Regions from separate parts of the Phyllobacterium sp. SB3 genome, predicted to be linked through region 2. Evidence: riboswitches for the same ligand, from Rfam matches in the RefSeq annotation. Region 2 holds a riboswitch; the other holds the start of a gene.

Region 1 (7,926 bases), on a different contig from region 2:
ACCGTCGGGCTTACGGACGACTGTTATCAACAGATTGGCTGGTGAAATTCCGGCTTCCATCAGGTCGCGACGCTTCAAAAGGACGTAATCCTCGCAATCGCCGACAGCATCCGGATAGGCCCAATATTCCTCCACGCCGTAGATTTCCATGTCGGTCAACGGCTTGATTTTCTGATTGTCACTGCTGTTAACGCTGACGATGAGCTGCCAAAAATCATGATTCATCGTTTCGGGCATCACATTGCGGCTTTTTACGCTGCATTCCGCAGGAAGTCTTTTGCAGAACTCGTAATGGCCGATAGGCTGCGATGTCATGCCGCCAGTTTGCATGAAAGGCTCAGCGGCAGATGCGGGATTTGTGCAGAATGCAGCAGCGAAAAACGCGAGGGCAAAGCCCAAGGATTTCATTTTTTTGAGTGCTGCGAACATTCTTTACTCCAAACCCGACTACCGATCGTTAACAAAACGTTAATGTCGGAGTGGACCATGAGTCAATCACAATGGCGCCACGGTCCTGCCATTGTTAATATATGGTTAAAATTTGAGCTTTCGCATTCCCACAATAGGATGATGCAATCCCAAGGTTCCCAAATTGCTTCTCCAACCACTATTGGAATGGTTTTTGGATTGATTGTTTGCAACGACAGGTTGCTCAACAAATTGATATTGTTAGGACTTTTTGAAATGGAGATTTTGATCGGCTACAATGCAAGCAATATTGAACCCAAATAACTTTGCCAAAGAGCTAAATCGTAAGGATTAATCATTGATACGCATCAGGGGGCAGCTTCACTTCGTATTGGTGTTTCAGCTCCGCATGATCGTTAACCAAATAGGGCAGGCCATGCGGCACCCAGACAAAGGGCCCGTTGACCCTTTGTCTGTCAATGCGCTTTCAGTGAGGTGTCAATTAACGGATATGACATCTCCATTGCGGCGATCAATGCTGACTTCTATGTCATTACCACGCCGATCCAAGCCTTCGATTACATAACGGGAACGTGTTTTTCTGACATCATCGACCGTTCGTACGCCTTCACTTTTCGCTATGCGCACCGCTTGGCGCTCGCTGATCTCATCGCGGCGATCCCGTTCTCTGCGATCACGGCGATCCATACGTTCCGGTTCGACCAGACGCACGCCATTGGGGCCTAACTGAATGGTTTGAGCGAAACTCTGTGGCACTGCGGTGAGTGCCATAAGAGATGCGGCACCGATAATAATAAACTTCTTCAACATGGCTTTCTCCTTCCGAGTAGCAATCAATTCCCCGGCCATGTTGAAGAGAACGCATCGTAGGCGATAGCGTTCCCTTCATGATGTTTCGCATTCCAGCCTTCGCCAGAAGCTGGCTATTCCAGCGCGAACGAACCTGTCTTGATTTCTCCAGCCTTGTGATAGGTATTCATCACTACGCCCGTCGTGGAGGCTCTTGAATTGACGAGAGTAAGTGCGCCGGGTTTCGCATCTCCGCTAAAGAAGGCTTTGCCCTTGCCAAGTACAAGCGGGAAAACCCACAGGTTGAGTTCATCGATGAGATTATTGGCAAGCAAGACATGGATGAGTTGGCTGCTGCCTTGAATGAGCAAATCCGGGCCATCGGACTGGCTGAGTTTGCGCACTGCCCCGGGAACATCTGCACCTAAGGTCACGGTATTCTCCCAGTTCACCGTGTTCGGTGAAGAGGTCGCAACATATTTGGTGGCTGCGTTGAACTTGTCAGCAATCGGGTCGCCCTTCTCAGCACGAGGCCAGTGATCTGCAAATATATCGTAGGTTCTACGACCGAGCAGAAGATCGAAAGGCGTACTCATGCCTTTGCTCATGACCTCTCCCATCACTTCGTCCCAGTAGTGAAATGTCCAGCCGCCATATTTAAAGCCGCCATCCGTGTCCTCCTGAGGGCCACCCGGCGCTTGCATAATGCCGTCAAGGGAAAGGAAGGTTGTTGCAATGATCTTTCGCATTCCGAAGTTCCTCTGTTTGGTTAGTATGCAACTAGGACGAACGAGCCTCGACCTTGCCGACACCACCCTCGATTTTTTCTGGACTGAAAGTGATCAGGCCTCCCACATACCCGGAAACCGGTTGTGTTCGGAGATATCACACTGTCGCGCCTGTGCTGTCGGAAGGTCGCAATCCACGCACTTCTTTGTGTCAATTGATGCTTAAATCATCATACTCACGGTGCTGCTTCGGTGACGGGGCTGATAATTGGGAAGCTGGTCTTAAGTCCAGCGCTGCCCCCGCAACGGTAGCGAAGCGTAATTTCCGGCGGATCACCACTGGCCTCTTGAGGCCGGGAAGGTGCCGGAAGAGTCGAGTAGGACAGCTTCGAAGCCCGGAAACCAGCCATGAGCTGAGATGACTCGACTGATTGCGGTGGGCAATCAAAGGGATAATAGCCTTGCGAAGCCCCTCCTGGCCTATCAAACGCAGTGCTACTCTCTTTAAGTTTTCCACCCAGAAAGGTCGGGCCTGCGAAGGTCGCGTTCGCGCGATCTTCGCAACACATTCGAAGTCGTGACGGCGAGGAGCGCTATAGACGTCACGACAGGATCTGAGTTCGAACCACAGACGGGACGGTCTGTCCTGATTTCCACTTAAGTCCATCGTGCAAGTACAATCCAAGGGAGGATACCGTAATGAGCAAGAACAGAGGCGTGGTCTATGTCGGCCCCGGCAGGGTAGAGGTGCAGGACATTGCCGATCCAAGACTGGAGGCGCCGGACGGACGCGCAATTGGCCATGCTGTTATCCTCAAGGTGCTATCGACCAATATTTGCGGCTCCGACCAGCATATGGTTCGTGGCCGCACCACGGCGGAGCCCGGCCTGGTGCTTGGCCATGAGATCACTGGCGAAATCATCGAAAAGGGAAGCGACGTCGAGATGCTGTGCGTCGGCGATATTGTTTCGGTTCCGTTCAATGTCGCCTGCGGCCGCTGCCGCACTTGCAAATCGCAGGACACGGGTGGGTGTCTGCCTTACAGTCAATCCGGCGCGTGCGGGTGGTGCCTATGGCTATGTCGATATGGGTGGATGGATTGGCGGGCAGGCTCGCTATGTCACTGTGCCTTACGCGGATTTCAACCTTCTGAAGATTCCTGACCGTGACCGTGCCATGGCAAAGATGCGTGATCTCACCATGCTTTCGGATATTCTGCCGACAGGCTTCCATGGGGCTGTGAAAGCCGGGGTGGGTGTCGGTTCGGTGGTTTATGTCGCGGGTGCAGGGCCAGTTGGTCTGGCCGCAGCCGCTTCGGCGCGCATTCTAGGCGCTGCGGTCGTCATGATTGGCGATTTCAACAAGGAACGACTGGCTCATGCGGCCAAAGTCGGTTTTGAGCCAATAGACCTTTCAGCCAGTGATCGCCTCGGTGATATGATTGCGCAGGTGACTGGCAGCAACGAGGTGGACAGCGCCATTGATGCCGTGGGCTTTGAGGCTCGTGGACATGGTGGCGGCGAGCAGCCTGCGGTGGTACTCAATCAGATGATGGAGATCACGCGCGCGGCAGGTTCCATCGGCATTCCGGGGCTTTATGTGACAGAAGACCCGGGCGCGGTGGACAGTGCCGCCAAGCATGGCAATCTCTCACTGCGTTTCGGCCTTGGTTGGGCGAAGGCGCAATCCTTTCACACAGGCCAGACCCCGGTGTTGAAATATAATCGCCAGCTTATGCAGGCTATCCTTTATGACCGCCTGCCCATTGCCGATATCGTCAATGCGAAGATCATCTCGCTGGAAGAAGCAGAACAGGGCTATGAAAGCTTCGATAAGGGCGCAGCACAGAAATTCGTGCTCGACCCGCACGGCGCTCTCGGTCAGGCAGCATAGAGCCTCCCAAGCTCATGTCGTGGCCCGCTCCGATTGGAGCGGGCTTTTTTTATGACGCATCACGGACCAGCAGCCAGAGCATGTAAAGCCCGCCTATGCTGACGGTGACAATTCCGACGGGCAGGCTGAATGGACTGAACAGGTGCTGCGCAACAGCATCGGCTCCAAGCAAAAGTACGGCGCCAGTACAGGCTGAAGCAGCAAGCGTCATGGATCGCGTCCGGCAAAGGCGCTGCGCAATCTGCGGGGCAGCAAGGGCGATGAAGACCACTGGGCCTGTAGCAGCAGTTGCAGCCGCAACCAACATTACGCCCACTATCATCAGCCAAAGACGCGTTGAACCCACAGACAGGCCGAGAGCCCCGGCCATATCGTCCCCCATCTCCATCATTCGCACACGGCGTGCCAGACCAAGACACAAGCACATGCCAAGCGTGCAAGCGATCGCAGAAGGTATAGCGCGGGCCCAGGTCATGCCATTCAATGAACCGGCACCCCAGAGGGCCGCGCTCATGACTGTTTCAAGACTGCCGGTTATCATCAGCCACATATTGAATGCAGTCAGCATCGCGCTGACAGCGATACCGATCATGATGAGCCGGAAGCCCTGAATGCCTTGCCGCCAACTGAGCAGATAGACGATCACCGCCGTTAAAAGTCCACCGCCAAGAGCGCCCAACGTAATCATCACGTGATCGCCGTGAAACAGGACAATAGTGATAAGAACACCCGTATAGGCACCGGTGTTAAAGCCGATGATATCCGGGCTGCCGAGCGGATTGCGGATGAGCGATTGAAATATCGCACCGCTCATCCCTAGCGCCGCCCCAAGGATCAGCGCCATGGTGATGCGCGGCAGGCGCCAGTCCAGCACGATCATGGCGGTACGTGGATTGGCGCGACCGCTTAGAGCGGAAAGGGTGTCGGCAAAAGAGAGAGGTAACGTTCCAAGCCCAAGTACAAAAACGGCGAGAATCAGTGCCATGACGGCAAGCAGAACCGAAACGATGACGTGCCGCAATTGCAAGCGCAGATTGATGCGTCCGTCTATGTTGCCAAGAAGGATGGTTCGGTTCAACGACGTCACTGCAGTGCTGTCCGTGCGGTGCTGTTTCCACGTGCCAACAGGATAAGAACAGGCGCACCTATGAAGGCTGTGACTATGGAAACACGCAGTTCTCCAGCTACGATCAGGCGTCCTGCGATGTCGGAACATAGGAGAAGAATTGGGGCATAGAGGAACGAAAACGGCAGCATCCAGCGTAGATCGGGGCCTACAGCCCAGCGCGCGATATAGGGAATCATCAACCCGACGAAACCGATTGGGCCAGCAACTGCGGTCACTGTGCCGGACAAAAGCGCTACGGTCAGGAGTGTTGCAGTCTGGGTCTTCAAGGGATTGGTTCCGAGAGACGCGGCCATGTCGTCACCCATTTCCAAAGCATTGAGCGGACGGGCGAGGACAAGCGCGGCGATGCATCCGATGCAAATCAGCGGTATGGCGGCAAGAACGAGCGTCAAATCGCCCACGTCGAGCGAACCGGCCATCCAGAAGCGCATGCGATTGAACACGGCCGGCTGCAAAAGAGCTATTCCGGACGATATTCCGCTCATCATTGCGCCAACTGCCAGCCCTGCAAGAATGAAACGCACCGGATCGGGTTTGGCCACTCCCTTGATACTGATCAAATGGACAAGCATGGCTGTCGCCAAGGCCCCGGCAAAACTGTAGGCAAACAAGACATGGGGTTGGCTGATCCCGGCAAAAGCGAAGCCAAGCGTCACCGCAAGGCCCGCTCCAGCATTGATGCCTACAATCCCCGGATCGGCTAATGGATTGCGTGTCAGCGTCTGCATCAATGCGCCGGAAATTCCGAGCGCCGCACCCCCAAAAAGCCCGATTAATGCACGCGGCAGGCGCGATTGCAGGATGATTGTGCTGTCAGGCCCGTCAACGCGGCCAAGAAGGCTATCGATGACCACCTGCAATGGCAGGGGCTTGGCACCGATACCGAGACTGACGACGAAAAGCAACGCAAGAGCAATCAGTCCGATGCCGAGCCATATCAGGCGACCTGCTTTCATTGCGTAGCGCTATCGGCAGCCAATGTTTGATCGAGTGGTTCGCTATCTTCTTCAGCCACGCCTTTCGAAAGATTGCGCAAACTGCTGAAACCGAAACTCATGACAGCGCCAATGAGAAAGACACCCGTGCCAAACCAGAACACCGATGCCATCGGTGCGAATGCGCGTGACAGGCTGCCCATGACGATGGAGCCGCCCGGATCACCGACGACATCTTGCGCCGCCCAAAGGCTATTGACACGACCAAGGAGGTGATCCGGCGTATTGGTTTGCACCAGAGTATATTGCATCAGCGATGCGATAGAGCCGAGATAACCGAACACGGCAAGGATGATAAGCGCTGGCACAAGGTGGCTGACCAATCCAATAGTTGCCAGCAAAGCGGAAGCGCCGCAGACGCAGCCAAGCAGGAGTTGTCCCGGCAGTGGAAACCGCCCGACCCAGCCGCTGGTAAAGGCACCAATCATTGCCCCGAGCGGTACAGCCGAGTACATGAGGCCGATGCCAACGGGTCCGGCGGTGAAACTGTCGGCAATGGAGGGGAACATGACGCGGATGGCGCTGAGCGCCGATTGCAGGGTTCCAACCGCAATAACTGCGCCGACGACCTTGTTTTGCAGCAGGAACGCAAAACCATCCATCATGGCGCGAAGCGGATGTTCATCGCCGCGTTCACCCGGTAGCAATGACGGCAGGCGGAAGAGCGGGACCAGCGTGCCAAGCGTTCCGATGCCTGCAATGAGATAGTTCCAGCTGACATCGGCAGATGCGATGATCAGGCCGCCGATGAGCGGTGCAAGAATGGCACCGAAGCGGACTGTAATCATGGAAAGTGCACCGGCCGCGGGCAGATTTTCACGGCCTACAAGCGTTGGAATAGCGGCCATCAAAGCAGTCATTCCAATGGCACCGAAAAAGCCATCCCAGAGCGAGACAAGATAAAGCGCAACCAGAGATGGGCTGCTGAGAAAGCCGTTAAGTGCGAGTACCAGAAAACCGACACCACAAAGACCACGCGCCAGAAGAATGAGACGCCGCCTGTCATGATGGTCGGCAAGTACGCCGCCGGCCATGAGGCCGACAAACATCCCGACGCCATCCAGAGCGATCACAATGCCAACCTGTAGGGCAGAACCTGTCAATTGATGGATTTGAACCGGTACCGCAACGGTGAGAATGCCAAGCGCGATAACTGACATCATGCGTGCGGCAAAAACCGCCCGGAAATTTGCATTGCGTTTCAATAAGCTGAAATCGACTATAAATGAGGCGGCCATAGCGTTCTGTCTAACCTTATACGGGCATGTGGGAAGGAATGTGATTGGATAAATGCATCATACGAAAAGTCGCGTCAGCCGCTCCAGCATGTGCGAGGCGCTGTAATAATCGAGCCTGAATGTATCCAGTCCCATTGCATAGACACGTTTGCTGGAAACGGATTTAATGTGCTTGAGAAAGATATTGGCATTAACCTGATCAATGATGCTGTCATCGGCCGCGAAGAGCAGAAGCGTTTCGCCATTGACGCCATCTGCGAACTGTTCGCCTGATAGCTGAATGATATCACTGCGTATCCCCATCGTGGTCAGGGTCTTGACCTCTGGCGGGATGGCGGCCAGTTCGAAACCGAGGGCGAGCAGCAGCTTCCCTTGTGCCGAGGCTGGCGTCCAGACATTGGCACCGGAATCATCTTCGTAATAGACGGCTGCTGTGATCGGCTGCGGCGGTAATCGCAGTTTTAGTTTCGTATCGGCGACGCGTTTGTCGAATTCGGCAATAACTGCTTTGGCCTCGGCTTCAAGACCTGTTGCGGAGCCCAGCAGCATTGCGACTTCCTGCCAGCTTTTGTCATCATAGTTGACCACGAGTGTCGGCGCGATCTGGCTGATCTGGTCGTACAGGCGCAGCGCACTGTCTCCGCCTGTTGCGGACATGATGATAAGGTCCGGCGCGGCCGCCATGACAGCTTCGACATCCGGTTCGGTGCGGTAGACAGGAACA
Region 2 (7,926 bases):
GGTGACGACGGTAAAAATATCGGCGATGGGCCAACCGTTGGGCTTTGGATCCGGGCAATCAGCAATCGCGTTGCAACGGTTCCATTCCTTTTCGTCCCATTCGACACCATTATCGAGCTTGACCATTGGATATTTACCGAGAATTGCTGTCGGGCCCCAATAGTAACCAAGCCAAGGCTCTTTACGTTCGTAGGCTTTTGCAATTGAGCCATCAAGACCAGCTGCTGAGCCTGTATCGACAAGCGTGAAGCCATTCTTGTCGCCTTCATAGGCCTTGTAGAAGTTGGTCGTCGTGATCTGGCAGGCCCAACCCGACGGGCAATTGTAAACAGCGCCCTTTTTCGGGTCTTCCGGTGATGGGAAAAGTTCAGGGTGCTTCATTGCATCAGCAATGGTTTTGATATCCGGATGAGCCTCGGCGAAATACTTCGGTACCCACCAGCTTTCCGTCCCGCCTTCGGTTATGGCCGGGGCTGCATAAACTAGCTTATTTTCTTCCACAGCCTTCTGGAGAGGCTCGCGGACAGCATTCAACCAGCCTTCTGGTGCGATGTCAGGCTGGCCTTTCTCGATCATTGACGTGAAGGTTGGTACTGTATCGCCAGCGACTAATTCTGCATCGCAGCCATAGCCTTCGGACAAGATAATCTTGTCGAGATTTGCTAATGCTTCTGCTGACTGCCAATTCATGTTTGCGATGGTAACTGTACCGCAATCCTCGGCTGCCGAAGCTGATCCAGCGTAACCGAAAAGACCAGCGGCCAATATAGTTGAAGCGAGTAGCTTCTTCATGTTTTTAGTCTCCCACTCTTTTTTGACAGTTCACCCGAATGCGAGTTTACCGGGCACTGCCATTACCCAGTCATTCGCTTATGTGCCATTTGGCATCTTTATCCCGGCAGAATGCAATGCTTTGATTGAATAAATGCGGTGTATCGCGACAAGGCTTATCGATAAAACGACGCCGGGAAAATGAATGAGGTGCCAAAATAACAATGCTCATGTCGGCATCGTAACAAACCAATAGATGAAAGATCAACGCTTTCAGTGATTTTCTTTAGAAAGTTGATGTCAGCATGCGTCGATATCATGCGGTTACGTTTTTTTAGCAGCAACGACATGTGGCGCTAAACCTAGAGACTGTAATGGTTATAGCCTTTCCTGTTAGCGCCATGCTCGCTTTGATGGATTTTCTGTTGAAAAAGGCCAAATGAAAGCCAAGTTGCCACTATTTTTCATGTCAGCCATGCATTTTTGCCGTGGTTACTAACGCAAATGCGACAAGGCATGACGAATTCCCATGATCAAACTTTAAGCAATAAGCGCATTTGGAGGGCAACAACAGTTCCTTTTCGAGGTGCAGAAATGCTCTACATTTTTAACCGTAATAACCGTGTTCACATTGCATGGAATGCAACGGAAAAGCGCGATACGCCACGCACCAATGCCAAGAGCGGTATTGCTTCGGCCATGTCGTTCATTTGGACACGGTCTGCAGGCTAATTGCTAGTTTCATTGCTGATGCGAAGGCGTTGCCCTGCCGGGTGACGGCTTTTTCGCGTTTGAAGGTCAGTTATCGGCAAACAAAAAACCGCCCTGTCCATTATGGAGCAGCGCGGTTTTTTGCCAAATTATGCATGGCACCTGCCGATTGATAATGTCGGCAGAAGATACCACCCCGGTACGCAGTACCTGATCCGGAGCGGTGAGCAGGGTCTTGATCTACTCACCTGTAAAGTTTTACCCGGACATCGTTACCGCTAGGTTATCGAGAACTTAAACAAACCTAAATTTTACAGATTTCAGCCTATAATTTGCAGTCTCAGTTTTCACGTTTGGCTATACGCAGATAATTGACGATACCTGAGAAATCAGAGCCTTCATTCCCGGCGGCGCTAAATTCGGCATAGATGGCTTCAGCGTGAGCACCGAGCGGTGTCGCTGCGCCGACACTCGTTGCAGCATCCTGTGAAAGCCGCAAATCCTTCAACATCAATGCTGCTGCAAATCCCGGCTTGTAGTCATTGTTGGCTGGAGATGTGGCAACAGGGCCCGGAACCGGGCAATACGTCGTTAACGACCAGCATTGACCGGAAGAGGTGGATGCAACATCGAAAAGCGACTGGTGAGACAGGCCAAGCTTTTCTGCCAGTGTGAAGGCTTCGCTGACGCCAATCATTGAAATACCGAGGATCATGTTGTTGCAGATTTTGGCTGCTTGCCCGTTTCCGTCTTCACCGCAGTGTACGATCCTAGCTCCCATATGCTTTAGCACTGGTTCGGCTTTGGCAAAGGCATCCGCACTTCCGCCAACCATAAAGGTCAACGTGCCTGCCGCAGCTCCACCAATTCCTCCAGAAACTGGTGCATCAACGGAAAGTAGTCCGTGCTGTTTGGCGATTTCATGGGCTTTGCGTGCGGACTCCACATCGATAGTTGATGAATCGATGAAGAGTGCGTTGTGTTTTGCAGCTTTCGCTACAGATTCGTAGACGGCCAGAACATGTTTTCCGGCAGGCAGCATGGTTATGACGACATCTGCTTCCGCGACAGCGGCCACTGCGCTGGAGGCTACCGACAATCCATTGGCCTTTGCCACGGACAGATTATCCGGTAATAGATCGAAGCCGTAGACGGTGTGTCCGGCTTTGACCAGATTTGCAGCCATTGGGTTTCCCATGTTTCCCAGACCGATAAAGGCGATTGTCGTCATCGCAGCGCTCTCCCTGAATATTCTGCTCTAATGTTTGATCATATGCCGCGCGATGATCACTCGCATAATCTCGTTCGTTCCTTCCAATATCTGGTGGACACGCAGGTCGCGAACGATTTTTTCAACCCCGTAATCGTGCAGATACCCATAGCCCCCATGTATCTGGAGCGCGTCATTGGCGATATCGAAGCCTTTGTCCGTCACAAAGCGCTTTGCCATTGCTGACCATTTTGATGCGTCATGAGCCTTGGCATCAAGCTTGGATGCAGCGGTATATAACAGCATACGTGCTGCGGAAAGGTCGGTTTCCATATCAGCAAGCTTGAATTGTAACGCCTGAAACTGATTGATGGTTTTGCCGAATGCCTTGCGTTCCGAAGCGTAGTTAATTGCTTTTTCCAGCGCCGATTGGGCTCCTCCCAGAGAGCACGCTGCAATGTTCAGACGACCTCCATCAAGCCCACCCATCGCAATTTTGAATCCATCGCCTTCAGCGCCAAGCCGATTTGCAACCGGAACGCGGCAATTATCGAAGATGACGGTACGCGTCGATTGGGCATTCCAACCCATTTTGAATTCATTGGCCCCAAACGACAGGCCGGGGGCATCTTTGGGGATGATGAGCGCGGAGATACCTTTAGGGCCGGACTCTCCTGTCCGCACCATGGTTACATAAATATCGCTGTCACCTGCACCTGATATAAACTGCTTGGCACCATTCAAAATATAATAGTCGCCATCAAGGACAGCCGTTGTTTTCAGTGCTGCTGCATCCGAACCCGAATTTGGCTCGGTCAGGCAATAGCTGCCAAGCCATTCCATAGTCGTCATCTTTGGTACGAATTGTTGGCGTTGAGCTTCCGTTCCAAATAGATCAATCATCCATGTTGACATATTGTGGATGGATATGAAGGCGGAAAATGCCGGGCAGGCTGCCGACAACGCTTCAAATATCAGAACAGCATCAAGCCGCTTTAAACCCGACCCGCCAAAATCTTCGCGAACGTAAATGCCACCCATGCCAAGAGGGCCCGTTTCGCGAATAACATCAGCGGGAAAATGCTTGTCGCGATCCCATGCCAATGCTTTCGGTGCCACACGGTCAGCCGCGAAGGCTCGCGCCATACTCTGAATCGCCAGTTGATCCTCATTGAGCTCAAACTGGCTGGCCGCCGTATCCACGACTGCATCCATTATAATTCCTCCCGAATATCTGTATATATTACTGTATCGAATGCACACGAGCGCGCAACGGCTTGAGCGGGGCTAGGAAGAGAAAGACATATCCGCTACTCAAAGGCCATGACACACGCAATCATGTTGCAAGGAACAGGCTCTGACGTTGGTAAATCCGTTCTTGTGGCGGGTTTGTGCCGGTTGGCGCGTAATCGCAACTTGAGGGTTGTACCTTTCAAGCCACAAAATATGTCAAATAATGCAGCCGTTAGTGACGATGGCGGTGAAATTGGCCGAGCTCAATGGTTGCAGGCTCTAGCGTCTGGTGTGCCGTCGTCTGTTCACATGAATCCTGTTTTATTGAAACCTCAATCAGAAACAGGCAGCCAAATCATCGTGCAAGGCAAAGTCTGGGGTGAAGCCAAGGGTCGAGACTATCAAAAACTCAAAGTCCAATTGCTCAATGCGGTCATGGAGTCATGGGATATTGTGCGCGCTGACGCTGATATAGTCATCGTAGAAGGTGCCGGTTCACCTGCAGAGATCAATCTGCGGGCGGGTGATATCGCCAATATGGGGTTTGCGATTAAAGCAAATGTGCCAGTTGTTCTTGTAGGCGATATAGATCGAGGCGGTGTGATCGCTTCAATCGTTGGCACACACACGATTCTCTCTCCGGAAGATCGCAGTATGATCTCTGGTTTTCTCATCAACAAGTTTCGAGGCGACGTGTCGTTGTTCGATGAGGGTTTGAAGGCCATTACGCAATTTACAGGCTGGCAATCCTTCGGTGTTGTTCCTTGGTTGAAGGATGCGTCACGTCTTCCAGCGGAAGATTCAGTCGTACTGGACCGGCTGGTTGAAGGACAAGGGCGGGCACTAAAAATTGCAATACCTGTACTTGATCGTATTGCGAATTTTGACGATTTCGATCCGCTTTTGGCCGAGCCGCAGGTTGATGTTGTCATGGTCAAAAGCGGTGAAAAATTGCCTGCTGACGCAGGGCTGGTCATCATTCCCGGCTCCAAATCAACGATTGGAGATTTGCAGCGGTTTCGCGAAAATGGCTGGGATCGTGATCTTGATCTGCACAGGCGTCGTGGCGGCCATATTGTCGGTATCTGCGGGGGATACCAGATGCTTGGCAAAACCGTCTCTGACCCTCAAGGAATCGAAGGAAATGTTAGAAGAATCGAAGGCTTGGGTTATCTCGATATCGATACGATAATGGAGCCGGAAAAGACCGTACGTAATGTCCAAGCACATTCGTTGCAGTTCGATTTGCCTTTGAATGGTTATGAGATTCATCTTGGCCGGACAGATGGCCCGGATTGCATTCGTCCGGCGGTGAATATTAATGGCGTAGCCGATGGTGCAATATCCGCTGACGGCAAAGTTTTTGGCACTTACATGCACGGTCTGTTCAACACCGACGGGTTCCGGGCCGCATTTTTGCAGTCCATGGGAATCTCTGCCAGTACGGTCAATTATCATGCGGGGGTAGATGCGGCGCTTGATGCCATTGCAGCGCAGCTGGAGTCTGTTCTGGACATTGAGGCACTGTTTGCACTTAAACATGCGCGCTGACGTGGCCAGCGTTGAAGGTGTCGCAGATTCGTTTGACTTTTCTGGCGCTTGGTGAATAACGTTGAGTAGATGATTGGTTCCCGAATTGGCCAAAGGCTAAGGGATCAAAAGGGAATGCGACGGTCGTACCCATCAGGGCGATCCTACCGCAGCCGACCCCGCGACTGTAGAGCGGTTAGGATGAATGCCAATGCTGGAGGCGAAAGCCGAAGGCGGTCACTGGGAAACCGGGAAGGCGGCATTTATCTGGCGATCCGCGAGCCAGGAGACCTGCCAGTCATAGGGTAATAGTGCCCAAAACCGAAGGGGATTGTCCCTTCTGGCCCTGCACGGAGGTTGTTATGGCTACCACTCGTACTTCAAATACGATTTCTCTCCCGCTCGCATCCCGTTTGACGACTGCTGTGGTTTCATTGCTGCTCGGCGTATTCATTATTTATGGCGTTGGTCTTTCGCATTCCGAAACGCTGCACGACACTGCGCACGACACCCGCCATTCATATGGATTTCCCTGCCACTGAGTCTTCAATTAGCTGAGTGATTGAATCAGCTAAAGGGTCTTATGCATTGAAAAATTGTAGTTTGTTTGGTCCGGGGCCTGTTCAGGTGCCCGGCGTCTCGCTTTTAGAGATTGGGGGAGCTAATCCATGTTGGTAAAGTATCTTTTGGCTACGATTGTAGCCGGTCTGTTTGCAGGTATTCTTTTGACACCGGCAATGTATGTAAAAAATGTGCCGCTTATTCTGCATGCTGAGGAGTATGAAAATGCTGGCGGGGAAGGTCATTCTCATGATGCTCCAGCCGCTACCACAGAAAGCGCTCCAGCAGCGGTAGCAGCGCACGAGCACGAGGAAGAAGCAGGCCCTGAACTGCCATTTGGCCGTTTTGGTAACACATTGCTGATTAACCTCGTTGCTGGAGCAGGGTTTGCGTTGATTACCGGTGCAGCAGCACTTTTTCTTGGCCGTCGCATCACACTACAAAACGGCATCTATTGGGGGCTTGCCGGTTTTTTCATCTTCAATTTCGCACCAGCATTTAGCCTCGCACCGGAATTGCCAGCGATGCCGGCAGCAGATTTGGCCACACGCCAAGCATGGTGGTTGATAACGGTGGTTCTAACGGCCAGCGGTGTTTACTTGATCGTTCTTCGCGAGCAAGTATGGGCAAGAATCCTGGGTGTTGTGCTGATCGTCGCTCCACATGTTTATGGTGCGCCAGAGGCTGGAGATTTGACTTCGGCTGTTCCTCCAACACTTGCTTCGGAATTTGCAGTTTCAACCCTCACAACCAATCTCTTCTTCTGGGTTGTGCTCGGAACTGCGCTGGGTTGGGCAATCCAGAATTATGCCTCATCGGAGCTTGACGCCTGATGCATGTGCTGGAACGCGGAGTCACCTTTATTCTTGGAGGCGCGCGTTCCGGTAAATCCTCCTTTGCGGAAGGCTTGGTAGAAGCGTCCAAACTGGATGCGATCTATCTTGCCACAGGCAGGGCATGGGATGATGAAATGTCGACGCGTATCGCACATCACAAGGCGCGGCGGGGATCTCAATGGGTAACAGTTGAAGAGCCAATAGATCTGGCGGCGAAGTTGAAGAGTTTGGCAGGCAGTGAAAAAGCGGTTCTCGTTGACTGCCTGACATTATGGCTGACCAATCTGATGATTGCCGAACGGGACATTGATATCGAAGTGGCGCGCCTCACAAATATGCTGAGTAATCTTTCCGGAGCCGTAATATTGGTTTCCAACGAAGTCGGACTCGGAATTGTACCGGAAAATCGCATGGCGCGTGAATTTCGCGATCATGCAGGCCGGTTGCATCAAGCCGTGGCAACTGCTGCGGCAACAGTCTATTTCGTGGCAGCAGGACTGCCACTCAAAATGAAGGGATAACAAAATGCAGGGTCACAAGATTCCGGCAACAGTCATCACTGGCTTTCTCGGTTCGGGCAAGACGACGATGATCCGCAACCTGCTCGAAAATGCCAATGGAAAGCGCATTGCGCTGATCATCAACGAATTTGGTGATCTTGGCGTCGATGGCAATCTGCTCAAAGGCTGTGGTATCGAAGCCTGCCGCGATGAAGATATGATCGAACTGAACAATGGATGCATCTGCTGCACGGTGGCCGATGATTTTATCCCGACCATGACCAAGCTTCTGGACCGGCCTGAACGCTTCGACCACATTGTCATCGAGACGTCCGGTCTTGCGTTACCTCAGCCACTTGTCGCAGCGTTCAACTGGCCGGAAATCAAGACACAGGTTACCGTCGACGGTGTGGTGACAGTTATTGATGCTGCTGCTGTTTCGGAAGGCCGTTTTGCTGATGATCATGACAAGGTCGACGCTCAGCGCGAGCAGGATGAGTCGCTTGATCACGAAAGCCCGCTTGAGGAATTGTTCGAGGACCAAATACGCGCTGCCGATCTCGTCGTTCTGAAT

What was found. A riboswitch is a leader RNA that binds a small molecule or an ion and turns the genes downstream of it on or off. The one in region 2 is predicted to bind cobalamin.
Region 1: linked by a shared signal. The riboswitch ahead of fdhA (formaldehyde dehydrogenase, glutathione-independent) and the one ahead of ABKW30_RS14180 (CbtB domain-containing protein) in region 2 are both predicted to bind cobalamin.

What each region holds. Positions count from the first base shown of each region.
Region 1 covers NZ_JBDYKI010000001.1:713,398-721,323, forward strand. Annotated here, with positions in the region: gene ABKW30_RS03545 (transglutaminase-like cysteine peptidase) at 1-330, opposite strand, end outside; gene ABKW30_RS03550 (hypothetical protein) at 487-732, shown strand; gene ABKW30_RS03555 (PepSY domain-containing protein) at 907-1,239, opposite strand; gene ABKW30_RS03560 (dihydrofolate reductase family protein) at 1,353-1,967, opposite strand; cobalamin riboswitch at 2,169-2,372, shown strand; partial or broken gene fdhA (formaldehyde dehydrogenase, glutathione-independent) at 2,646-3,840, shown strand; gene fepG (iron-enterobactin ABC transporter permease) at 3,890-4,927, opposite strand; gene ABKW30_RS03575 (Fe(3+)-siderophore ABC transporter permease) at 4,924-5,925, opposite strand; gene entS (enterobactin transporter EntS) at 5,922-7,202, opposite strand; gene fepB (Fe2+-enterobactin ABC transporter substrate-binding protein) at 7,260-7,926, opposite strand, start outside.
Region 2 covers NZ_JBDYKI010000003.1:619,476-627,401, forward strand. Annotated here, with positions in the region: gene ABKW30_RS14155 (ABC transporter substrate-binding protein) at 1-792, opposite strand, end outside; gene ABKW30_RS14160 (hypothetical protein) at 1,366-1,503, shown strand; gene mmsB (3-hydroxyisobutyrate dehydrogenase) at 1,823-2,713, opposite strand; gene ABKW30_RS14170 (isobutyryl-CoA dehydrogenase) at 2,741-3,895, opposite strand; gene ABKW30_RS14175 (cobyric acid synthase) at 4,016-5,476, shown strand; cobalamin riboswitch at 5,534-5,769, shown strand; gene ABKW30_RS14180 (CbtB domain-containing protein) at 5,818-5,997, shown strand; gene ABKW30_RS14185 (CbtA family protein) at 6,124-6,849, shown strand; gene cobU (bifunctional adenosylcobinamide kinase/adenosylcobinamide-phosphate guanylyltransferase) at 6,849-7,373, shown strand; gene cobW (cobalamin biosynthesis protein CobW) at 7,378-7,926, shown strand, end outside.